2 regions of the Kitasatospora sp. NPDC017646 genome follow, and region 2 is predicted to be linked to the other one. Evidence: riboswitches for the same ligand, from Rfam matches in the RefSeq annotation. Region 2 holds a riboswitch; the other holds the start of a gene.

Region 1 (7,078 bases), on a different contig from region 2:
AGGCGCTGGCCCGGCGGGCGGGTATGCAGGGGCAGCTCGGCGATCTGGAGGAGCAGGAGCCGTTGCTGCGGGCCGAGGAGGAGAAGCTGACGGCGGCCGCGCAGCGGCTGGAGGCGCGGGTGGAGGCCTTCCGCACGCGCAAGGAGACGCTCAAGGCCGAGTACACCCGGGCCGAGGCCGAGACCCGCATCGGCGAGACCCTCTCGGGCATCGGTGAGGAGATGGGGAGCGTCGGCGCGGCGGTGCAGCGCGCCCGGGACCGGACGGAGCAGCTGCAGGCCCGCTCCGGGGCGTTGGACGAGCTGATGGCCTCCGGCGCGCTGGAGGACGCCGCCGCGCCGGCTGGCCCCGACGAGGTCCGGATCGAGCTTGAGCGGATCAGCGCGGACCAGGAAGTGGAGGAGGAGTTGAAGCGCCTGAAGGCGAAGCTGCCTGCCGGCCCGGGCCCGGAGGAAGAGGGCACGGGGCGGGCGGAAGAGGGCGGGGAGTCGTCGGTGTGAGTCACGAGTCGGGAGGTGGGCGGGCGTGAGCCGTTCGGCGTCCGCAGTGGTGCCCGTGATCGAGGTGGAGGTCCGGGGCGAGATGCCGCCGGAGTCGGCCGAGTACGCACGCGACATGGTGCTGGGCGTGGCGCGTCATGCGCGGGATCCGGTGCTGTCCGTGCGGGTGAGGCTGATGCAGGGGCGCGATCCGGCGGTGCGGCGGTCGGCGGTCGCCCGGGCCAGCCTGGATGTGAACGGACGCCTGGCGCGGGCGCGGGTGGTGGCCGAGACGATGCACGAGGCGATCGATCTGCTGAAGGACCGGCTGGAGTACCGGCTCGCCCGTCTGGAGCACTGGGATCGGTGGCCGGGTGGCCTGTTCGTGGGTCCCCGCCGGGGCGCACCGGGGCCTTGACACGGACGCCCCGGGGCCCGGAGGGCTCGTGGCGGGCAGCTCGGTCGGGTCTGCCGTGGAGAGCCGGGGGAGAGGGTCGTTCGGCCCTGGTGCGCGGGAGGGTGGCGCGTAGCGTGGGAAGTGGCCTGCGGGGTGAGCGAGGGAGTTCGGCCGGAACGGTCCAGGGTGGTCAACTGTGCTGTCCTGGAGTGGATTCGACGGGCGGGCTGAGAGGCCGGAGGGGGTCGACGAGACCCCGACGGCGACCTCCACCACCTGATCCGGGCAATGCCGGCGTAGGGAGCCCACCTTGCAGGTTCGGCCTGGGGAAGGGAACAGGGCCCGGGTAGCAGCCCGGCAGTCGACCTGCGGGCTGCACGGGTGGACGGGACCCGGAGCGTGTGTGCCGGGCTCACGTGGGGCGTCCGGGTAGCGGAGGAGGGCTCCGAGGCCGTCGTCGAGGGGCAGTTCGTCGTGGGGGATGACGATGAGGTCCGCGCCGGTGCCGACGATCGCGCGGATGAGTGCGGCGTCGGCCGGTGCCTGCCGGGAGGAGCTGATGCCGAGGGCCTGCATTTCACGTTGGGTGAGGCCGAGTTGTTTGGGTGCGACGCCGATCCACAGCTGTCGTTCCAGGTCGAAGGGGTCGTTGATCAGGACGGCTTCGGCCCGGCCGTGGCGCAGGGCGGTGAACGTGGCGGCGAGGCCCTCGACGGGACCGCTGCGGCGGGCGCGGCGGGCCAGGAACCGCTGGGTGTTGGCCTGGTCGCGGGCGGACAGGCGGCCGCGGAACAGGCAGGCGAGTTCGTCCTCCATGAGCGCGCGTTCGGGATCGGTGTCCCGGCCGTCGCCGTCGATGGTGACGATGCGCTTGCGTAGGCGCCTGGGCGGGCAGTTCCCGGGTGAGGGTGTTGCGGGCCCAGTGGTCGCCGGACAGCCGGACAGCCGGACAGGACGATCGTCTCGGCCTCGCTGCGGTCGGCGAGGCCGGCGAGTTCTTCGGCGACCTCTGCGGCGGCCTGTCGCCATTCGGAGGCCGCAACCCGGTGCCGGGTCAGGTGGCCGGGGGCGACCCTGGCGGTGGACCACCGGCCCGCTTGGAGGTCGACCTCCAGCTCGGAGGTGAGTGCGCCGCCCGGTCGGGCGACGCGGTGGACGCTGACGGCGGCGTAGGGAATGTCGGGGGCGTGCTGGAGGGCGAGCGGCGTGGCGTCCGGGACCATCGTGAACCGGGCGCCGTCGCGGGGTGGCGGCTCCGGGCAGTTCCTCGGCGAGCGCGAGGCGGCCGTGGGCGGCGAAGACGGCCTGCGTGTCGGCCGGGCAGATCGCGATCGGTGCCGACGACGTGGGTGACGGCGCCGGTGGTGGCGGTGTCGGCGCCCTGGGTGGTGAGTTCGGTCGCCAGGTGCCGACAGCGCAGGTCGATGGCCCGGTCGGGTTCGTCGAGGTCGCGTGAGGTGTCGACGTAGGCGCAGGCGTAGGGACCCGGTCGTGCGTAGAGCGGGCCGAGGAAGGTGAGTTTCATGGCCGTCCGCTCCTGGGGGGTGGTCAGAGTCCTTGGGCGAGCAGGAGTTCGTGGGCCAGGCGGGCGGCGCGGCCGACGCGTTCGGGGTCGGGCTCCTGGTCGGGAATGTCCTCCAGCCCCTGGAGGAGGGCGCGCATGGCCCGGCCGAGGGCCTGGACCTGGGTTTCGAGCAGTTCCACGCGTTCGACGGCGCTTTCGAGGTCGCGGCCCGGCGGGTGGAAGGCTTCGGACGTGCGGTCGGTGGTGGGGTCGGTCATGATCGGCTCCCTCGCTGAGTGGTTCCCACCGGTGGGTCACTCGGCGGGTGTGATGAGGCCGTAATGGCCGTCGTAGCGGTGGTAGAGGACGTTGCCGCGGGTGTGCTGGCCGACGACCTTGCGCAGGGTCGTCTGGGCGATCTGGTTGATCGCGGAGCTCACGTTTCTCGATGGCGATGACCGACTTGATCGCGTCCACGACGCGGAAGTAGGCGATGGCGGAGACGTCGATGCTGACGTTGTCGCGGGTGATGATGTCCTGGGACTGGATCGGCATGGTGGCGATCCGCAGCGAGATGTGGTGCATGACGTCGGCGAACGGGATGATCAGGCGCAGTCCCGGGTCGTGTGCTCCGGTGATCTGGCCGAACCGGAAGACGACCCCCTTCTCGTACTGGCGGACGATGCGGACCGACATCGCGAGCCCGATCAGGACCAGGATGACGAGCACCACCAGGACTGCGGTCACGGCGGTCATTTCGGCTCCCTTCGACTGCGGGCCTGCGTCGACAGCCAGGGCCGGGAACGCGTCGCCACGAGCGGAGCGACCGGGAGGCAAGGGACCGGTTTGCGGTCCTACCGTGACCTGGTCCGCAGCGGACCGCAGGTCCGCCCGATGAGGGCTGGCGTGCTGGTCCACCGGGCGGCCGGGTGGGTCAGGCTGACGATTCGCCGTATCCCAGGCTGTCGTGCCAATCGGCCAGGTCGAGGATCTCCTCGACGGGGCGGCACGGGGTGGCCGGTCCGGGAGGTTCGTAGCCGAGCCGCAGCATGAGCCGGACGTGGTCGGGTGGGCCTTCGGGGTCGCGCAGGCGCCACCGGGTCTCCGGCCATTCGACGGCCTGGTGCAGGACGGAGGTGCGCAGGCTGTGGACTGTCGCGAGGAGCCAGACGTGCTCCAGGCCTGTCCGGTGCGCAGCCAGTCCGCGGGCTGGTCGGTGCGGGTGCTCAGCAGGCACAGCTGGTGGAGCGGCGCGAAGTTCCCGGGGCGGGCGACCGGGCCCTTGCCGCGCGCCCCCAGGCCGGGCGGTCCCGTGTCTGTCAGGCTGGAAGAGGCCCTATCGGCGACCCGGAAGGGGAGCGGCCATGGAAACCGAGGCCATCCGTGCTCGGCCGGTGGCAGGAGTCGCACCCAATCTCGCCGACTACGAGCGGGCCCGGCGCGATTTCTCGTGGGAGTCGGCGCGTGAGGCGCTCGGTGGGCTGCCGGGCGGCCGGGGGCTCAACATTGCGTACGAGGCGGTCGACCGGCACGTCGCCGCTGGAGGCGGCGAGCGCGCCGCGCTGCGCTGCGTCGCCGTGGACCGGCAGGTCAGCACGGTGACGTACGACGAGCTGGCCCGCTGGACGAACCGCTTCGCGCATGTGCTGCGTTCACTGGGCGTGGGCCGCGGCGACCGGGTCGCCTCGCTGCTGAGCCGCTGCCCTGAGCTGTACGTGTCCGTTCTCGGGACTCTGAAGAACACCTCGGTGTTCTGCCCGCTCTTCCCAGCCTTCGGGCCGGTCCCGGTCGAGGAACGGCTGCGGCTGGGCGGTGTGCGGGTGCTGGTCACGACCGAGGACCTTTACCGGCGCAAGGTGGCCGGCCGGCGCGAGCAGTTGCCGCAATTGGAAGAGGTGCTGATCGTCGGCCCGTGCGCTGAGCCGCTGGCGGGTACCCATTCGTTCGATGTGCTGTTGGCGCAGGCATCCGAGGAGTTCACGATCCCGGACACCGACCCGCAGGACATGGCGCTGCTGCACTTCACCAGCGGTACCACGGGTACTCCCAAGGGCGCGGTACACGTCCACGAGGCCGTGGTGGCACACCACGCCACTGCGGCCTTCGCCTTGGACCTGCATCCCGACGACGTGTTCTGGTGCACCGCCGATCCGGGCTGGGTCACGGGCACCTCGTACGGGGTCATCGCGCCGCTCACCCACGGGGTGACGATGGTTGTCGATGCGGGGGACTACGAGGCCCGCCGGTGGTACGGCATCCTCGCCGAGGAGCGGGTGAGCGTCTGGTACACGGCGCCGACCGCTATTCGGATGCTGATGCGGGCCAGCCCCCGCGGCATCCCGCCCGACTTGCCGCGCTCCTTCGACCTGTCGGCGCTGCGGTTCATCGCCAGCGTCGGTGAACCGCTCAACCCGGAGGCGGTCCGCTGGGGGCAGGAGATCCTGGGCCTGCCGATCCACGACAACTGGTGGCAGACGGAGACCGGCGCGATCATGATCGCGAACTTCGCGGCCACCGAGATCAGGCCGGGCTCGATGGGCCGCCCGCTGCCCGGGGTGGAGGCGGGCCTGCTGGAGCGAGGGCCGGACGGGCGGGCCCTGGTGGCGGATGGCCAGGTGAGCGAGATCGAGGTGCCCGGGCGCGAGGGAGAGCTGGCGCTGCGTCCGGGCTGGCCGTCGATGTTCCGTGGTTATCTGAACGCCGAGGAGCGTTACGAGGCATCTTTCGTGGGCGGCTGGTACCTCACCGGCGACGTGGCCCGGCGCGACGAGGACGGCTACTACTGGTTCGTCGGCCGCGCCGACGACGTGATCAAGTCTGCTGGCCACCTGGTCGGGCCGTTCGAGGTGGAGAGCATCTTGATGGAGCATCCGGCGGTCGCCGAGGCGGGGGTGATCGGCCGTCCCGACCCGGTCGCCGGCGAGATCGTCAAGGCGTTCGTCTCCCTCAAACCGGGCTTCGAGCCGGGCTCCGGCCTGGCTCGCGAGATCACTGCCTTCGCTCGAAGGCGACTCGGACCGGCCATCGCGCCCCGCGAGATCGCCTTCGACCAGCACCTCCCCAAGACCCGCAGCGGCAAAGTGATGCGCCGCCTGCTGAAAGCGCGTGAGCTGGGCCTCCCGGAGGGCGACACCTCGGCGCTGGAGGAATCGCGATGAGCCCGCGCCGCACGGCAGCACCGACTGCCTCGCGTGGCAGGACCCGCACGCACAGCCGCGGCGGACCCTCTCCGCAGGCGGCCCACCGCCAAGATCTCCTGCGGGTGATGGTGCGCATCCGGCAGTTCGAGGAGCGCTGCGTCGAGCTCTACAGCGCCGGCGAGGTCCGGGGCTTCGTCCACCTGTGCATCGGCGAGGAGGCCGTCTCCGCGGGCGTCCTCGGTGCACTCGGACCCGAGGACGCGGTGGTCACCACCTACCGCGAGCACGGCCACGCACTGGCCCGCGGCATCCCCGCCGAGTCGGTGTTCGCCGAGATGCTCGGCCGGGTGACCGGCTGCAGCCGCGGCCGCGGCGGTTCCATGCACCTGTTCGACGCGAGTCGGCGGTTCTACGGCGGCCACGGCATCGTGGCGGGCGGCCTGCCGGTCGCCGCCGGGCTGGCCCTCGCCGACCGGATGCGCGGACAGGAACACGTGACCTGCTGCCTGTTCGGCGACGGCGCACTCGCCGAGGGTGAGTTCCACGAGACCGCCAACCTGGCCGCCCTGTGGGACCTCCCCCTGCTGCTCGCCTGCGAGAACAACCTCTACGCCATGGGCACCGCGCTGAACCGCGAGCACGCCCAGACCGACCTGGCCGCACGCGCGGCCTCGTACGGCCTGGTGGCCTGGGAGGTCGACGGCATGGACGTGCTGGCCGTCGAGCGGGCCGCCGGAAGGGCGGCTCGGGCGATCCGGGACGGTGCCGGACCGGTGTTCCTGGAACTGCGCACCTACCGTTTCCGCGCGCACTCCATGTACGACCCGGACCGCTACCGGGACAAGGCGGAGGTCGAACGCTGGAAGGAGCGTGACCCGATCCAGTCGCTCAGCACACGGATGCGGGCCGAGGACGGCCTGGACGACGAGGCGCTCGCTGCGGTGGAGAAAGAGGTCGGGGAGGAGCTGGACACGGCTCTCGACCACGCGCGCCGGGGCGGGACCGAACCGGTGGAGGACCTGCTGCACTTCGTGTACAGCCCGGCTGAGGGGTCGTCATGACCGGTGGCGGGGCCCCTCAGGCCGAGTCGATGAGCTACCGCGAGGCGATGCGGGAAGCGATGCGGGAGGCGCTCGCAGCAGACGACCGGGTCTTCCTGATGGGCGAGGACGTGGGCCGCTATGGCGGGGCCTTCGGTGTCAGCCTGGGTTTGGTGGAGGAGTTCGGTCCCGAGCGGGTCCGGGACACCCCGCTCTCGGAGTCGGGTTTCGTCGGGGCCGGCATCGGCGCGGCGATCGCCGGGCTGCGTCCGATCGTGGAGATCATGACCGTCAACTTCAGCCTGCTCGCATTGGATCAAATTCTGAACAACGCGGCGACGCTGTTGCACATGTCCGGCGGGCAGGTGGCGGTGCCACTGGTGATCCGGATGACCACCGGCGCCGGCCGCCAACTCGCAGCCCAGCACTCCCACAGCCTCGAAGCCTTCTACGCGCACATCCCCGGCATCCGGGTCCTCGCACCCGCCACCGTCGCGGACGCGCGATGGATGCTCGCC
Region 2 (7,078 bases):
AACTGCGCGGCACCACGGCCTCGTTGAGGGCGGCGGCGACGCCGGTGTTGGCGGCGCTGACGGTGGCCACCAGCTCGGCGAGGGTGGTGGTGGCGGGCACCCGGCGGGGCTCGCCGTTGACGGTCAGGGCGATGCCGGCCGGGGTGGTCTCGGTCGGGGTGGTCTCGGTCATGCGGAGGCCTTCGTGGTGGGGGCGTCGGGGGAGAACCGGGTGGGCGTGAACGGCCGTGCCAGCTCGGGGACTTCGCCGGTCGCCAGGTGGTCGGCGAGCAGGTCGGCGGTCACCGGGGTGAGCAGCACGCCGTTGCGGTAGTGGCCGGTGGCGGCGACCAGTCCGGGCAGTGCGGTCGGGCCCAGCAACGGGGCGTTGTCCGGCGAACCGGGGCGCAGCCCGGCCGCGGTCTCGCGCAGCGGGAGTTCGGTGATGCCCGGGACCAACTCATGGGCGTCGCGCAGGAGTTCGTACACCCCGCCAGCGGTGACGGTGGTGTCGTAGCCCTGCTCCTCGGTGGTCGCGCCGATGACCAGCTCGCCGTTCTCCCGGGGCACCAGGTACAGGTGTTGGCCGCGCACCACCGCGCGGACGTTGCGGGAGAGGAACGGCCGGTAGGCGTCCGGGACTTGGAGGCGCAGCACCTGTCCCTTCACCGGGCGGACCGCGGGCAGCACCCCCTCGGGCAGGCCCGGCAGCCGGTGGCTGTGCGGCCCGGCGGCCAGGACGACCTGGTCGGCGGCCACGGTCTCGTGGGTGCTCAGCCGGGCTCCGACCGCACGGCCGTTCCCGACCAGCAGCTCGACGGCCTCGGCCCGGTGCAGCAGGACGCCGGCCCGCTCGCAGGCGGCGACCAGGGCGGTGAGCAGTCGGCGGGGATCCACCTGGTGGTCGTCCGCGACGTGCAGGCCGCCGCGCACGCCGGGGGCGAGCATCGGTTCGAGCTTGCGGGCCTCCCGGCCGGTCAGCCAGCTGGAGTCCAGGCCCAGCCGCTGGTGGAAGGCGTGCAGTTCGCGCAGTTCCTCGCGGTCGTCGGAGTCCAGCGCCACGGCGATGGTGCCGCAGCGGCGGTAGCCGGTGTCGAGGCCGCCGCTCGCCTCGGTGAGCTCGGCGGCGAAGGACCCGTACCGCTGGTTGGAGGCCATCCCGAGGTGCAGCAGCGGCTCCTCGCCGTACTGCAGCTCGGTGACCGGGGCGAGCATTCCGGCGGCGACCCCGGCCGCGCCCCCGCCGTGGGCGGGGTCGACCACGACCACGTTCCGCAGCCCGCGCTGTGCGGCGCGCCAGGCGACGGCGAGGCCGATGACGCCCCCGCCGATCACCAGCACGTCCGCGCGGCTGCCTGCTGACAAGCGTGACAAAGCTGCTCTTCTCCCTTCGCCGGTATGACCCGGATCAGGTTCGGACGGTCGCGGGCCGTGCCAGCCCGCCTCTCAGCCCGGTTCGCCGGGCTCCCGCGTGGTGCCCCCACCTTAACGCCGGGGGTCGGTCGGGCCGAAGGGCCGTACGAGGAGTGGACGAGGGCCGGACGGCCGCCGGGGCCCGCCCGGGCACTGAGTACAGTGACGGCGTGGCAGAGCTGAGCGGAACGGATCGGGTGGTCGTCGTCGGAGCCGGGCTGGCCGGGGCGCAGTGCGCCCTGCGGCTGCGGCAGGGCGGCTGGCGGGGGCGGATCGTCCTGGTCGGCGAGGAACCCCGCGCGCCGTACGACCGGCCGCCGCTCTCCAAGGACGTGCTGCTCGGCAAGGCCGACGCCACCACCCTGGACATCGACTACGAGGGGCTCGGCATCGAGCTGCTCACCGGCCGCCGGGCCACCGGCCTCACCCCCGGCGTGCTGCACACCGACGGCGGCGACCTCCCGTACGACTCGCTGGTGATCGCCACCGGCGCCACCCCGCGCGCCCTGCCCGGGGCCGAGCGCGCCCACCTGTTGCACACCCTGGACGACGCCCTGGCGCTGCGCGCGCTGCTGCGCCCCGGCCTGCGGCTGGTGCTGGTCGGCGCGGGCTGGATCGGCGCCGAGGTGTCCACCGCCGCGCGCCAGGGCGGCTGCGAGGTCACCGTGGTGGAGGCCGGTCCGGCGCCGGTGCCGGGCGCGCTGCCGACCGAGGTCGGCTCGGCGATGGCCGCCTGGTACGCCGAGGCCGGGGTCGAGCTGCGCTGCGGGGTCGGCGTGGCCGCCGTCGAGCCCGGGGCGGTGCTGCTGGCGGACGGCTCCCACCTGCCCGCCGACGAAGTGGTGGTCGGCGTCGGCGCCCGGCCCGCGACCGGCTGGCTGGCCGGTTCGGGCGTCGAGCTGGACGCCTCCGGCGCGGTCGTGGTGGACGCTCGGCTGCGCACCGGTCTGCCCGGGGTGTTCGCGGCCGGCGACTGCGTCAGCTACCCGTCGGCCCGCTCCGGCGCCCGGCTGGCCGTCCAGCACTGGGACCACGCGCTGCAGTCGGGCGGGGCCGCGGCCGCCGCCGTGCTCGGGGCGGACGCGCCGTACGACCCGGTGCCGTACTTCTGGTCCGAGCAGTTCGGGCGGATGGTCCAGTACGCGGGCCGGCACGCCGAGGGCGACGAACTGCTGTGGCGCGGCAGCCCGCAGGACGCCGCCTGGTCGGTGCTGTGGCTGCGCGACGGGGTGCCCAGTGCGCTGCTCGCGGTGGACCGGCCGCGCGACCTCACCCAGGGCCGGAAGCTGATCGAGCGCGGGACGCCGCTGGACCGGACCCTCGCGGCGGACCCGTCGGTGGCGCTCAAGGCGGCGCTCAAGGGGGCCACCGCTTAGCGCCGGGAGGCGTGGAGGTGGCAGTCTGGTGCCGTGAGTGAGATCGATGCCAAGACTGACGCCCTGGTCCCCGAGTGGTTGTACCTCCCCGACATCTCCGAGCGGTGGGGTGTGCTGGTCACCGAGGTTCGCAACATGGTCAAGAAGGGTGACCTGATCGCGGTCCGCCGCGGTCCCAACAAGTCGCTGCAGGTCCCGGCGGCGTTCATCGACGAGGACGGCCCGGTCAAGCACCTGGTCGGCCTGCTGACCGTGCTGCGGGACAGCGGGTTCTCCGACCAGGAGATCGTCGAGTGGATGTTCTCCGAGGACCCGACGCTGCCCGGCACCCCGGTGCAGGCGCTCTGGGAGAACCGGGCGACCGAGGTCAAGCGCCGCGCCCAGGCCCTGGCGCTGTGATGACCGACCCGCGGTCCCGCCTGGCCGACGCCCGGCTCTACCTGTGCACCGACGCCCGCCGGGAGCAGGGCGACCTGGCCGAGTTCCTGGACGCGGCGCTGGCCGGCGGGGTGGACATCGTCCAGCTCCGCGACAAGGGCCTGGAGGCCAGGCAGGAGCTGGCGGCCCTGGAGGTCTTCGCCGACGCCTGCCGCCGCCACGGCAGGCTGCTGTCCGTCAACGACCGCGCCGACATCGCCCACGCGGCCCGGCCGGACGTTCTGCACCTCGGACAGGACGACCTGCCGGTGCCGGCCGCCCGGGCGATCCTCGGCGAGGACGTGCTGATCGGACGCTCCTGCCACGCCGAGTCCGAGGTGGACGCGGCGGTCGCCGAACCGGGCGTGGACTACTTCTGCACCGGCCCGGTCTGGCCGACCCCGACCAAGCCGGGCCGCCCGGCGCCGGGCCTCGGCCTGGTCTCGTACGCGGCGAAGCAGGCCACCGACCGGCCGTGGTTCGCGATCGGCGGGATCGACCTCGGCAACGTGGACGAGGTGCTGGCCGCCGGCGCCCGCCGGATCGTCGTGGTCCGGGCCATCACCGCGGCGGAGGACCCGCGGGCCGCCGCCGCCGAGCTCGCCCGCCGGGTGCGCGCGGCCTGAGGGCCCGTCCGGCGGATCCTGCCCGGCGTCGCGCGCCCGGCAGGATCCGCCGGACAGGCCCTGGCGGCTTCTCGGGGCCGCCGCCGTCAGTACTTGCGGACGGTGGCGGCCTCGGCCAGCGCCAGCAGCACCGTACGGGCCCCCTCGTCGGCGAGCGGCGCCCCCGCCAGCGCGGCCAGCGACTGGCCCATCAGCTCCTCGATCCGCTGCTCCACCAGCTCGGGCGCGCCGCTGCGGGCGACCAGCTCGCGCAGCTCGGCGACCTCCTCGGCGGCCAGGTCCGGCGCGCCGAGCCGGGCGTCCAGGTGCCGGGCGTCGGCCTGCGGCAGGGCGCGCATCGCGTGGGCGACCAGCAGGGTCCGCTTGCCCTCGCGCAGGTCGTCCCCGGCGGGCTTGCCGGTGACGGCCGGGTCCCCGAAGACGCCGAGCAGGTCGTCCCGCAGCTGGAAGGCCTCGCCCAGCGGCAGCCCGAACGCCCCGAGGGCCTCGACCAGCTCCGGCCCGGCCCCGGCGAGCAGGGCGCCGACCTGAAGCGGCCGCTCGATCGTGTACTTCGCCGACTTGTAGTGCAGGACGGTCCGGGCCCGCTCCAGCGCGCCCTCGTCGGCCGAGTCGCCGGCCACCGGCTCCAGCACGTCCAGGTACTGGCCGAGCATGACCTCGGTGCGCATCAGGTCGAACCTCGGCTTGGCGGCCAGCACGGCGGCCGGCTCCAGGCCCGAGCGCAGGAACAGTTCGTCGCACCAGATCAGCAGCAGGTCGCCCAGCAGCACCGCGGCCGAGACGCCGTACTGCTCGCGGTCGCCGCGCCAGCCGCTGTCCCGGTGCAGCGCCTCGAAGCGGCGGTGGACCGAGGGCAGGCCGCGGCGGGTGTCGCTGCGGTCCATCAGGTCGTCGTGCACCAGCGCGCTGGCCTGCAGCAGCTCCAGTGCGGCCGCCGCGTTGGCGATCCCCTCGCCCCCGGCCGGGCCGCCGGCGGCGCGCCAGCCCCAGTAGCAGAAGGCCGGGCGCAGCCGCTTGCCGCCGTCCAGCAGGAAGTCGCGCAGGGCGTCGGCGGCGGGCACCAGCTGCGGCGAGATCTTGCCGAGCAGCGCGGACTGGCCGTCCATGAACGCGGCGAGGGCGGCGTTGACGCGCGTGCGGACGTCCTCCACGTCAATGGGGTTGGCCGGCCGGTTGCTGGACGAGGTCACGATGAGGCTCCGCTGGTTCGCTGGGGGTGCAGCAAGCGTAGCGGGGCGGTCGGGAACGGGCGTGCGAGCGGGCCGGTGGGGGCGCGGGGACCGGGCCGGGCGGAAGCGGAGGAGTGTCCACTACTTGTCCCGAATCGTGGAATCGGGTTGTCCGGCCCCTTCGGGGGCCCGCTAACCTGCCAGCATGGCACTCGGCATCGCTTCCACGAGACCGGACCGCGCACTCACGGTCCGCGAGCTCCTGGCGGCCGGAAAGCGCTCCTTCTCCTTCGAGTTCATGCCGCCCCGCACCGAGGCCGGCGAGCAGAAGCTCTGGGACGCCATCCGTCGACTCGAACCGCTGGACCCGAACTTCGTCTGCATGACGTACGGCGCCGGCGGCTCCTCGCGCGAGCGCACCGTCAACATGGTCGGCCGGATCGCCACCGAGACCACCCTCACCCCGGTCGCCCACCTGACCGCGGTGGACCACTCGGTCGCCGAACTGCGCAACATCATCGGCCAGTACGCCGACCAGGGGGTGCGGAACGTCCTCGCGGTCCGCGGCGACCCGCCCGGCGACCCGATGGGCGAGTGGGTCCGTCACCCGGACGGCGTCACCTACGCGTACGAGCTGGTGGAGCTGATCAAGGGCATCGGCGACTTCTGCGTCGGGGTCGCGGCCTCCCCGAACATGCACCCGCGCTCGGCCGACTGGGACGAGGACATCCGGCACTTCATCGCCAAGGTCCGCTCCGGCGCCGACTACGCGATCACCCAGATGTTCTTCGAGGTGGACGACTACCTCCGGTACCGCGACCGGGTCACCGCCGCGGGCTGCGAGACGCCGATCATCCCGGAGATCATGCCGGTGACCAACGCCAAGCAGCTGGAGCGCTTCCCCCAGCTCAGCGGATCGGCCTTCCCGGCCGATCTGGAGGCCCGGCTGCGGGCCGTCGTCGACGACCCGGCGGCGCTGCGGGCGGTCGGCATGGAGCACGCCACCGCGATGGCCGAACGGCTGCTCGCCGAGGGCGCGCCCGGCCTGCACTTCATCACGCTCAACCACTCGACGGCGACGCTGGAGATCTACCAGAACCTGGGGCTGCACCAGCGCCCGTAGGGCCGTGTCCACGGGCCCGTCACCGCTCCGCGGTGGCGGGCTCGGTCGTGTGCGGCCGGTGTCGCCGACGCCGGGAACGCGATGCGGTACCCCGGCCGTTGAACCGGTACAGTCGCCGCACACGCGCGGCGCGCGCGGGCACGCGACTGGAGGTAGCGCGCGGATGGGCATCGGATACCTGCTGCTGTACGTCGCGTTGGCGGTGGTGGCGCTCTGGCTGGTGGCCGAGGTGCTGCTGCAGAACCGGGCGCCGCTGCACTGGCGGGTGCTCGCCCTGGCCGGCTTCCTGGGCGTGGCCGTCGGGATGGGCCTCGGCTCGGTCGTGGTGATCGGCGCGGGCGCGGGCCTGTTCGCGATCGGCCAGGCCTTCGTCACCCTGTCGGTCAAGAAGGGCTACCAGGCCGGCTGGTCCCTGCGGAAGTCCGACGGCAGCCTGCCCGGTCCGCTCGCCAGGGTGCCCCTGCTCGGCGCCCTGACCGGCGGTGCGGCGGTCGCGGCCGCGGCAGCGGCGGAGGAGAAGCGGGTCGGCGAGGTCAGCGCGGTCGAGGAGGCCGGGGCCGAGGCCGGAACGCCGGAGTCGGAGTCGGCGTCGGTCGCCGAGGAGACCCCGGAGGTCGAGCAGACCGCCGCCTTCGAGATGCAGGAGCTGGCCCAGGACGGCATCTACGCCCCCGCCTACTACGAGCAGCAGCAGGCCCAGCAGCCGCAGGACCCGTACGCCCCGGCCTACCAGTCCGGCTACGACCAGCAGCAGTGGCAGACCCAGCAGCAGCCCGCCTACGCCTACGACCAGCAGACCTACGGCGGTTACCCGCAACAGCAGCAGGACCCGTACGGCGGCTACCAGCAGCAGTCCCAGGACCAGCAGCAGCCCCAGGACCCGTACACGGCCTACCCCCAGCAGGCCTGGGACCCGAACACCCAGCAGCAGCACCAGCAGCAGTGGCAGCCCCAGCCCGACCAGCAGGGCCA

Evidence for each region. A riboswitch is a leader RNA that binds a small molecule or an ion and turns the genes downstream of it on or off. The one in region 2 is predicted to bind thiamine pyrophosphate.
Region 1: another riboswitch for thiamine pyrophosphate. It lies ahead of ACH4J0_RS02985 (hypothetical protein); the one in region 2 lies ahead of thiO (glycine oxidase ThiO).

The regions. Positions count from the first base shown of each region.
Region 1 is NZ_JBIRJC010000001.1:605,654-612,731, reverse strand. It holds gene ACH4J0_RS02995 (PspA/IM30 family protein) at 1-500, shown strand, start outside; gene ACH4J0_RS02990 (HPF/RaiA family ribosome-associated protein) at 556-897, shown strand; TPP riboswitch at 1,026-1,196, shown strand; gene ACH4J0_RS02985 (hypothetical protein) at 1,276-1,755, shown strand; partial or broken gene ACH4J0_RS02980 (hypothetical protein) at 1,821-2,099, opposite strand; gene ACH4J0_RS02975 (hypothetical protein) at 2,186-2,332, shown strand; gene ACH4J0_RS02970 (hypothetical protein) at 2,425-2,658, opposite strand; gene ACH4J0_RS02965 (hypothetical protein) at 2,695-2,820, opposite strand; partial or broken gene ACH4J0_RS02960 (SPFH domain-containing protein) at 2,888-3,076, opposite strand; gene ACH4J0_RS02955 (hypothetical protein) at 3,315-3,617, opposite strand; gene acsA (acetate--CoA ligase) at 3,745-5,538, shown strand; gene pdhA (pyruvate dehydrogenase (acetyl-transferring) E1 component subunit alpha) at 5,646-6,581, shown strand; gene ACH4J0_RS02940 (alpha-ketoacid dehydrogenase subunit beta) at 6,578-7,078, shown strand, end outside.
Region 2 is NZ_JBIRJC010000002.1:465,264-472,341, forward strand. It holds gene thiS (sulfur carrier protein ThiS) at 1-172, opposite strand, end outside; gene thiO (glycine oxidase ThiO) at 169-1,353, opposite strand; TPP riboswitch at 1,348-1,460, opposite strand; gene ACH4J0_RS05195 (NAD(P)/FAD-dependent oxidoreductase) at 1,563-2,768, shown strand; gene ACH4J0_RS05200 (Rv2175c family DNA-binding protein) at 2,802-3,167, shown strand; gene thiE (thiamine phosphate synthase) at 3,167-3,811, shown strand; gene ACH4J0_RS05210 (polyprenyl synthetase family protein) at 3,898-5,004, opposite strand; gene metF (methylenetetrahydrofolate reductase [NAD(P)H]) at 5,189-6,106, shown strand; gene ACH4J0_RS05220 (hypothetical protein) at 6,270-7,078, shown strand, end outside.